Regions from separate parts of the Nonomuraea africana genome, predicted to be linked through region 2. Evidence: riboswitches for the same ligand, from Rfam matches in the RefSeq annotation. Region 2 holds a riboswitch; the other holds the start of a gene.
The links. Region 2 has a riboswitch for cobalamin ahead of cobN (cobaltochelatase subunit CobN). Riboswitches for the same ligand answer to the same signal wherever they lie in the genome.
Positions count from the first base shown of each region.

Region 1: it holds a riboswitch for cobalamin, as region 2 does, so the genes downstream of both, H4W81_RS07835 (ribonucleoside-diphosphate reductase subunit alpha) here and cobN (cobaltochelatase subunit CobN) in region 2, are expected to answer to the same signal.

Region 1 covers NZ_JADBEF010000001.1:1,706,286-1,711,078, reverse strand. Annotated here, with positions in the region: gene H4W81_RS07835 (ribonucleoside-diphosphate reductase subunit alpha) at 1-1,858, opposite strand, end outside; cobalamin riboswitch at 1,944-2,127, opposite strand; gene H4W81_RS07830 (Bug family tripartite tricarboxylate transporter substrate binding protein) at 2,132-3,040, opposite strand; gene H4W81_RS07825 (formylglycine-generating enzyme family protein) at 3,177-3,845, opposite strand; gene H4W81_RS07820 (DUF4180 domain-containing protein) at 3,856-4,245, opposite strand; gene H4W81_RS07815 (ArsR/SmtB family transcription factor) at 4,300-4,793, opposite strand, start outside.
Region 2 covers NZ_JADBEF010000001.1:8,567,600-8,572,392, forward strand. Annotated here, with positions in the region: gene cobN (cobaltochelatase subunit CobN) at 1-1,760, opposite strand, end outside; cobalamin riboswitch at 1,850-2,040, opposite strand; gene H4W81_RS49640 (precorrin-3B synthase) at 2,052-3,314, shown strand; gene H4W81_RS41105 (precorrin-8X methylmutase) at 3,311-3,931, shown strand; gene H4W81_RS41110 (precorrin-2 C(20)-methyltransferase) at 3,928-4,793, shown strand, end outside.

The DNA of each region.
Region 1 (4,793 bases), 6.9 Mb from region 2:
CGGGGATGCCGGGGATCTCCTGGATCGAGCCGTCGGCGCGCTTGACCGCGTCGCGCATCTCCTGGGTCCAGCGCCCGAGGCGCTGGAGGTCGGCCACGAGATACCGGTTGACCTGCAGGAACTCACCCGACAGCGTCTCGCGCTTGAAGACGTTCGACACCTGCGGCTCGATGCACTCGTAGCAGCCCGCGATCGAGGCGATCGTCGCGGTCGGCGCGATGGCGACCATGAGGGAGTTCCGCAGGCCGGTCCTGTCGATCTTCTCGCGCAGGGCCGTCCAGGCGGGCGAGGCGCCGGCGCCGTAGTGGTCGGGGTGCAGCACGCCGGCCGCGGCCCGCGTGTCGCCGTACGAGGGGTGCCGCCCCCGCTCGGCCGCCAGGTCGGCGGAGGTGTCGTAGGCGGCCAGCGCGATCTCCTCGGCGATCCGCGTGGACAGCGCGAGAGCCTCGGGAGAGTCGAACGGCAGGCGCAGCGAGAAGAACACGTCCGCCAGGCCCATCACGCCCAGGCCGATCGGCCGCCACCGCAGGTTGGCCGCCTCGGCCTCGGGCGTCGGGTAGAAGCCCAGGTCGATGGTCTTGTCCAGGAAGCGCACCGCGGTCCTGACCGTGGCCCGCAGCCGCGCCCAGTCCATCGAGCCGCCCGCCAGGTGGGCGGCGAGGTTGATGGAGCCGAGGTTGCAGACGGCGGTCTCGCCGTCGCTGGTGACCTCGAGGATCTCGGTGCACAGGTTGGACAGGTGGATGACGTTCTCGGGGCGGGCGGTCTGGTTGGAGGCGCGGTTGGCGGCGTCCTTGAAGGTCATCCAGCCGTTGCCGGTCTGGGCGAGCGTGCGCATCATCCGGCCGTAGAGGGTGCGCGCGGGGATCTGCCGGGTCTGCAGCCCCTCGGCCTCGGCGGCGCGGTAGGCGGTGTCGAACGCCTCGCCGTACAGGTCGGTGAGGTGCGGCACCACCTTCGGGTCGAACAGCGACCACATCGCGTCGGCCTCGACGCGGCGCATGAACTCGTCGGGCACCCAGTTGGCCAGGTTGAGGTTGTGGGTGCGGCGGGCGTCCTCGCCGGTGTTGTCACGCAGTTCGAGGAACTCCTCGATGTCGGCGTGCCAGGTCTCCAGGTAGACGCACGCGGCGCCCTTGCGGCGGCCGCCCTGGTTGACGGCGGCGACGCTGGAGTCGAGGGTGCGCAGCCACGGCACGATGCCGTTGGAGTGGCCGTTCGTGCCCCTGATCAGGGAGCCGCGGGAGCGCACCCTGGTCCAGGCGATGCCGATGCCGCCCGCGTACTTCGAGAGCCTGGCCACCTGGCCGTACCTCTCGTAGATGCCCTCGAGCTCGTCGCGCGGCGAGTCGAGCAGGAAGCAGGACGACAGCTGCGGGCGGCGCGAGCCGGAGTTGAACAGGGTGGGCGAGCTGGGCAGGTACGACAGCGTGGACATGAGCGCGTACAGCTCGGCGGCCTCGGCGACGGAGGAGGACAGGCCGCACGCCACGCGCAGCATGAAGTGCTGCGGCCGCTCCAGCACCCGCCTGGTCTCGGGGTGGCGCAGCAGGTAGCGGTCGTAGACGGTGCGCAGCCCGAAGTACTCGAACCGCTCGTCGGCGCTCTCGTCGACCAGCGCGTCCAGCTCGGGTGAGTGAGCGCTCACGAACGCGGCCAGGCCGTCCTGGACCAGCCCCGCGGCGTGGGTGGCCGCGACCGACTCCGAGAAGGCCCGCACCCCGTGCGTGGCGGCCTCGTCGGCGATCTCCTCGGCCAGGAGCCTGGCCGCGACCCTGGAGTTCTCCGGGTCGGCGATCACCCGGGCGGCGGCCTCCTCGATGGCCAGCCTGCGGTCGACCTCAACGATCTGTGTCACGCTCTCTCCTCGCGAGCTCATCCTCGTGAGGGCAGGCGAGAGCACGCGGGCAGGCCGCGACACCCCCGGGCCCTCCCTCGAGGCCCTGGACAGGTCATACCGCTGGCAGGTCTTCGGACTCGCGGGCGTTCGTCAGCTTCCTACTGGCCGTCGCTTCCATGACGGCGGTCGTTCCCGCTCACCGCTGCGGGGCAGTCCTGGTCTCGCACCAGGTTCCCTTTTGCTCCGCCCCTTTGCGACGGGGGCGAACCAGCGACGACCAGGATCCTACATCTAGTGGCCGCGGGCGCAACTGCGCCCACAGGTTGTGTCGAGCAGTCCCAGCTCGCCCAGGACCGCGCGGGTCCTGGCGGTCTCCGAGCCGAGCCACACCCTGAAGTCGTCGCCGAGGAGCGGGAGCGGCGTCCACCCCTTGTCCCTGCACGCCCGCAGCCACCGCTCGGACCTGGCGACCTCGTCGAGCAGGTCCACGGCCCTGGCCCGCTCGCCGTCGCCCATCTCGTCGGGACCGAGCACCGCGCTCCAGTCGGCGAAGTCGACGCGCGCCCCCGACTCCAGCAGGGTCGGCGCGTCGATCCCCTCGACCCGCTCGGCCGACGAGACCGCCAGCACACGCACCCGGCCCCCGGCGATCCGCTCCCGCCACTGACCCAGCGGGCCCGCCGCCACCCCCACTCTGCCGGTCAGCAGCGCCTCGGCGGCGTCCTCACAGGTCGGGTAGCCCGCGTAGTCGAGCACGCGGGCGTCGGCGCCCAGCCCTCGCGCGACCAGCCCGAACAGCAGATGGTCCGACTCCCCCTGCTTCCTGCCCGCCAGGACGGTCTCCCCTGGAGAGGCCACCAGGTGCGCGGCGAAGGCGTCGAAGTCCGGGAAGCGGGACTTCCTCGCGACGACCAGCACCTCGACGTCCCCGACCAGCCGGGCGATCGGCGTGCCGCGCGCGCTCGTCCTGGCCATCTCGGCCGCGGCCAGGGCGGGCAGGCCCGTGACGGTCAACCGGGTGCCGCCCCGCGCCAGGTCGGCGGGGTCGAGCAGGCCGGAGAGGGTCTCGGCGATGGGCTCCCACGAGGCGCCCGCGGGCACGACGGCGAACCTCGGCACGGGACGCCCGGGCTCGGTGCCGCATCCGGCCAGGCACGCCAGCGCGCCCAGTGCCCCCGCCACGAAGTCCCGACGGCGCATGCGCGCCCCTCCCCGATCCCCGCCCAGATCCCCCAATACATAAAGTTATGTACACATCACAGCGAGTTACACCTTTAGTGGCATATCGGGGTATTCTCGTGACCGTGGATCTGCGGCGCTCCGCAGAGATCGCGCGTCACAGCGATCGGGCGAGCCGGAAGCCGAGGTCGTCGACACGGAAGGCCGGGTGGCTCTTGCGGCGGCACGACGCCCGGCATCCTCGCGGATGGTCGAACCAGCTTCCGCCACGGAACACGCGGTACGGGCCGTAGACCCTGGGATCATAGACGTCCCAGCACCACTCCCACACGTTGCCGATCATGTCGTGCAGGCCCCACGCGTTCGGCGCCCTGGTGGCGACGTCGTGCACCTCGCCGCCGGAGTTCCCGCGGTACCAGGCGATCTCGTCCAGCTCCCCGTAGCGCACACCGGCGGTCCCGGCCCGGCACGCGTACTCCCACTCCGCCTCGGACGGCAGGCGATAGCCGTCGGCCCGCCAGTCGCAGAGCACGTCCTGCCCGTCGGGGTCGTCGCCGATCGAGTAGCAGGGTTCGAGCCCCGTCGCCCGCGAGAGCAGGTTGCAGAACCGGACGGCGTCCGTCCAGGAGACGTCGGTCACCGGCGTGCGCGGGCCGGCCGTACTCGCCGGCCCCTCGCCGCGAACGGCGCGGTACCGCTCGCGGGTCACCGGACACGGCGCCAGCAGGAAGGCCCCGACCTCGACCTTCCAGGTCGTCTTCGCACCCTCGTCACGCAGGACGATCTCCCCGGCGGGGATCTCGATCATGCGCTCGGCGAGGTTCATCGCCCCGTGGTCACGAGATCGCGGCGGTGCGCAGCCGGGCGTCGAGCGACTCGAGGTCGGGGAGGAACCACACCTGGTCCGCCTGGTTCGACTCGTGGACGAGGGCGCGCAGGGCCGAGCCGGCCGCCAGATGCCCGGAGATGTCGCCCACGATCGCCAGTCGCAGCCGGTAGTTGACGAACTTCTGCATGACCTCACCGGCGAAGCGGGTGCCCAGAGAGAAGAAGCGCGCGTCCAGGCGGCTCGCGGGCACGGCCACCACCCCGGCGCCGGCGAAGGCCGCGGCGATCAGGTCGAGCACGTCCTGCATGGTCGCCACCGGCGGCCCGGCCGGGTCGCACATCAGCACCGGCACCCCGCCCCGCTCCTGCATCACGTCAGGCACAATCTTCCCTTTCATCCTGCATCGCTCCCTAACCTAGGGCATAAAGGGAGTGATAGGGAAGCTTCTGTCTCATTCCCCCTGCGCGGGCAGGTCGGCGGGCAGGGCCAGCAGGCGCACGTACAGCGGCCTGGCGTCGGGCGGAGCGTCGGCGGCCCGATGGCTGTACTTCTTCAGCAGCGCCAGGTACTCCTCGAAGAACTCCTCCAGCTCGCCGAGGCGCATCCGGCCGAGGCCCCTGGAGACCTTCACCCAGGCCGGATCCGCCGCGTAGGCGGCGGGCAGCAGGTCGAGCAGGATCCCCTTGTCCTCCTCCAGCCCGATCCGGTGGAACTCGGCCAGCACGGGACGGTCTTCGGGCGCGAGCTCGGCCGGAAGGGGCAGCCGGATGTCGCCGGTCTCCACCCGCCGCCACCACCGCTCACGCCCCGCCGACCGCTCGGGGATCTCCTCGATGAACCCGTACTTCTCCAGCTGCCGCAGGTGGTAGCTGGTGGTGCCCGTCTTGGCGTCCAGTAGCGAGCCGAGCGTGGTGGACGTCGCGGGCCCGTGCAGCCCCAGGTGGC
Region 2 (4,793 bases):
TCGAGGAGCTGCTCCAGCCTGGCGATGTCCCCGTACGTCTCCGCGCGGGCCATCGGCGGCACCATGTGGTCCACCAGGACGGCGTGCGCCCTGCGCTTGGCCTGCGTCCCCTCGCCCGGGTCGTTCACCAGGAACGGGTAGACCAGCGGCAGATCGCCCAGCGCCGCGTCGGGACCGCACGCGGCCGACAGCCCCGCCGACTTGCCAGGCAGCCACTCCAGGTTCCCGTGCTTGCCGACGTGCACCATCGCGTGCGCGCCGAACTCCGCCGACAGCCACCGGTAGGCGGCCAGGTAGTGGTGGCTGGGCGGCAGGTCGGGGTCATGGTAGATCGCGATCGGGTTCTCGCCGAAGCCGCGCGGCGGCTGCACCATCACCACGACGTTGCCCGCCCTGAGCGCGGCCAGCACGATGTCGCCCTCGTGCGTGAACAGCTCGCCGGGCGGCGGGCCCCAGTGCCGCTCCATCGCCTCGCGCAGTTCCTCGGGGAGCGTGCCGTACCACTCCAGGTAGGTGGCGGACGGGATGCGCACCGGGTTGGCGGCCAGCTGCTCCTCCGTCAGCCACTCCTGGTCCTGCCCGCCCGCCGCGATGAGCGCGTGGATCAGCGCGTCGCCGTCCTGGTCGGCCACGCCGGGCAGGCCCTCGCCCAGGTCGTAGCCCGCCTCCGCCAGCCTGGCCAGCAGCTTCACGGTGCTCGCGGGGGTGTCGAGGCCGACCGCGTTGCCGATCCTCGCGTGCTTGGTCGGGTAGGCCGACAGCATCACCACGAGCTTCTTGCTCGCGTTCGGGACGTGCCTGAGTTTCGCATGCCGTACGGCGATGCCCGCCACGCGGGCCGTGCGCTCGGGATCGGCCGCGTAGACGGTCAGGCCGTCCTCGTCCACCTCCTTGAACGAGAACGGCACCGTGATGATCCGCCCGTCGAACTCGGGGATCGCCACCTGCGAGGCCGCGTCCAGCGGGGACAGGCCGTCGTCGTTCTCCTCCCACGCCTGCCTGCTCGTGGTCAGGCAGAGGCCCTGCAGGATGGGGATGTCGAGGTCGGCCAGCGCGCCGACGTCCCACGCGGCGTCGTCGCCACCGGCTCCCGCGGTCGCCGGCCTGCTGCCCCCGGCGGCCAGGACGGTCACCACCAGCGCGTCGGCCTGCCCCAGCACGGAGAGCAGTTCGGGCTCGGCCGTACGCAACGAGGAACAGAAGACGGGCAGCGCGCGCCCGCCCGCCTCCTCGATCGCCTCGCAGAGAGTGCGGACGAACGCGGTGTTTCCCGCCAGATGATGCGCCCGGTAGTAGAGCACCCCCACCACGGGCCGCCCGTCGCCGGCCGCCGGCCCTTCGCCGAGCAGTCCCCAGGTGGGGGTCGGCTCGGGGGCGGCGAACCCGTGCCCGGTCAGCAGCACCGTGTCCGACAGGAAGGCGTGCAGCTCGGCCAGGTTGCCGGGGCCGCCGTGGGCGAGGTAGGCGTGCGCCTCGGCACACGTGCCGCCGCTGACGGTGGACAGCTCCATCAGTTCGGCGTCAGGCGCCTGCTCCCCGCCCAGCACCACCACCGGCCTGGGACCCGCGAGCAGCCGGTCGAGGCCCTCCTCCCACGCCCTGCGCCCGCCGAGCAGCCGCACCACCACCAGGTCGACGCCTTCGACCAGCGCGGGCAGCTCCTCGGGGGTCAGCCGTGCGGGGTTCCCCAGCCGGTACGCGGCGCCACTCGCCCTGGCGCTCAGCAGGTCGGTGTCGGAGGTGGAGAGCAACAGCACCACCGTCTGGGCACCAGAGGTCGCCTGTGACGGGGTTTCGGGGGTCGCCTCGGGCACGGCGGAACTCCTCCCTCGGGGTCCTCGCCCCGGTCGCGGGTGTCACGAGAGCGGGAGTCTCCTGGCTTCCGGATCGACGCTCACCCCGGCCTTCCCGTCCGTTGCCGGACAGTGGCCTGTGGTGGGGTTCGCTCCCCGGTTACAGTGGCGGGACCGCGCCGGCATCACACCGGCTTCCTCCGTTCGCCCTCGTCTGCGATCAGCCTAGAGGGTTTTGAACGGGTTACCATCCTCCCCGTGGACATAGCCGACTTTTACGGACATGTGCGCCCTGACGCCTGTCCGGGGGCGCTACAGGTCCACACCGCCGCAGACGGCGCCCTCGCCCGCATCCGCATCCCGGGCGGCGCGCTGTCCGCGACCCAGCTGCGAGAGGTGGCCGCCTGCTCCGCCGAGCTGGGCTCGGGCGTCATCGAACTGACCTCCCGCGCCAACGTCCAGCTCAGAGGCCTCCCCTCCACCCCCGCTCCATCGGCAACGGAAGCGGGGGCGTTCCCCGCTCGGATCGCCGCAGTGGGGCTGCTGCCGTCGGAGACGCACGAGCGGGTGCGCAACATCCTCGCCTCGCCGCTCGCCGGGCGGGTGGACTCGTCTCTGATGGACGTGCGTCCGCTGGTCACCGCCTTGGACCGGGGGTTGTGCGCGAGTTCGGAGCTGGCCGGGCTGTCGGGCCGGTTCCTCTTCGCGCTGGACGACGGCACGGGCGACGTGCTCTCCATCGGCGCCGACGTGACCTTCCTGGCCACCTCGCCCTCCGACGGCCTCCTCCACCTCGGCGGGGCGACGGCCGGAATCCCGGTGCTCGTGGACGAGGTGGTCCCGTCAATGCTCGCGGCCGCCTCGGCCTTCCTCGAGCTGTCCGGTGGCACGGCCTGGCGCGTCAGTGACCTTCCCGACGGCCCCGCCCTGCTCGCTTCCCGCCTGCTCCACGGTGGGCCGGCTGCATCGAAGGACGAGGGCGTGTCATCGGGCCGTCCCTCCCGAGAGATCGCGGGCCCATGGGTGCCGGACGCGAGGGTGGTCCCGCAGCGGGACGGGCGGGTCGCCTTGGAGGTGGTGGTCCCGCTGGGACGGCTCTCCGCGGACCAGGCCGTGGCGCTCGCCGACGTGGCCGGTGAGGTGCGGATCACGCCCTGGCGGACGGCCGTCCTTCCCGACCTCCGTCCCGAGGACGTCGGGCGGGTCGCCGACGAGCTCACCCGGATGGGACTGGTCACCGGGTCCGGCACTGCCTGGGCGGGGCTCAGCGCCTGTACCGGGCGTCCGGGGTGCGCCAAGTCGCTCGCCGACGTCCAAGGCGATGCCAGGCGATGGGCGGCGGGCACCGGAGAGCTGTCCACGCCCGCTGTCCCCGACGGTGTCCTCGTGCACTGGGCCGGGTGCGAGCGGCGGTGCGGGCGTCCGAAGGGGGAGGTCGTCGACGTGGTCGCCACCCCGACCGGCTACCGGGTCGGCCATGGCAGGAAGACAGAGAAGACAGAGACCAGAGGGGACATGTGAGCGACTACATCCGTGACGGCGCCGAGATCTACCGGCGTTCGTTCGCCACCATCCGTGCGGAGTCCGATCTGAGCGGTCTGCCGCAGGACGTCGCGCAGGTGGCCGTTCGCATGATCCACGCCTGCGGCATGACCGACCTGGTGGCCGATCTCGGCTACTCGGGGAAGGTCGTCGCCGACGCCAGGCGGGCGCTGCTGGACGGCGCGCCCATCCTCTGCGACGCGATGATGGTCGCCTCGGGCGTGACCAGGAGCCGCCTGCCGCGCGACAACGAGGTGGTCTGCGCGCTCGGCGACCCGAGGGTCCCCGCGCTGGCGGAGAGCATGGGGACCACGCGCAGCGCGGCGGCGCTGGAGCTGTGGCGCGACAGGATCGACGGCGCGGTGGTCGCGGTGGGCAACGCGCCGACGGCCCTGTTCAGGCTGCTCGAACTGGTCGAGGAGGGTGTGGGAAGGCCCGCGGCGGTGCTCGGCATCCCCGTGGGCTTCATCGGCGCGGCCGAGTCCAAGCAGGCCCTGGCGAGCAGCGGCCTGGAGTATCTGGTGGTGCACGGCCGCAGGGGCGGCAGTGCGATGGCGGCGGCCGCGGTCAACGCGATCGCCAGTGAGCGAGAATGAACATGGTGGCGGGACGGCTGTACGGCGTGGGCCTGGGTCCTGGCGATCCCGAGCTGGTGACGGTGAAGGCGGCCAGGCTGATCGGCCAGGCCGACGTGATCGCCTATCACAGCGCCAGGCACGGCAGGAGCATCGCGCGGTCGATCGCGCTGCCGTACATGCGGGAGGGTCAGGCCGAGGAACTGCTGAAGTATCCGCTGACCACGGAGACCACCGACCACCCCGGCGGCTACCAGGGCGCGCTCGACGACTTCTACGCCGAGTGCGCCGACCGGCTGGCGGCGCACCTCGACGCGGGCAGGGACGTGGTGGTGCTGTGCGAGGGTGACCCGCTCTTCTACGGCTCCTACATGCACATGCACAAGCGGCTGGCGCACCGCTACGAGACCGAGGTGGTGCCGGGGGTCACGTCGGTGGCGGGGGCGGCCGCGGTGCTGGGGCGTCCGCTGGTGGAGCACGAGGAGACGCTGACCGTACTGCCCGGCACGCTTCCGGCGGAGGTCATCACCGAGAAGCTGAGGAACGCGGACTCGGTGGCGGTGCTCAAGCTGGGGCGGACCTTCGAGAAGGTCAGGGACGCGCTGGCGGAGGCCGGGCGTCTCGACGAGGCCTGGTACGTCGAGCGCGCCACCACGGCCAGCCAGCGGATCGAGCGGCTCAAGGACGTGGACCCGGCCGGCGTGCCCTACTTCTCCCTGGCGCTGCTCCCCAGCGGTAGCCGCCGCGACGAACCGCGGGAGCCGCAGGGAGAGAGCACGTGGGAAGGGGTGGCGGTGGTCGGGCTCGGGCCCGCCGGCGAGCAGTGGCTCACCCCCGAGGCCCGGCAGGTGCTGGCCGAGGCGACCGATCTGGTCGGTTACGG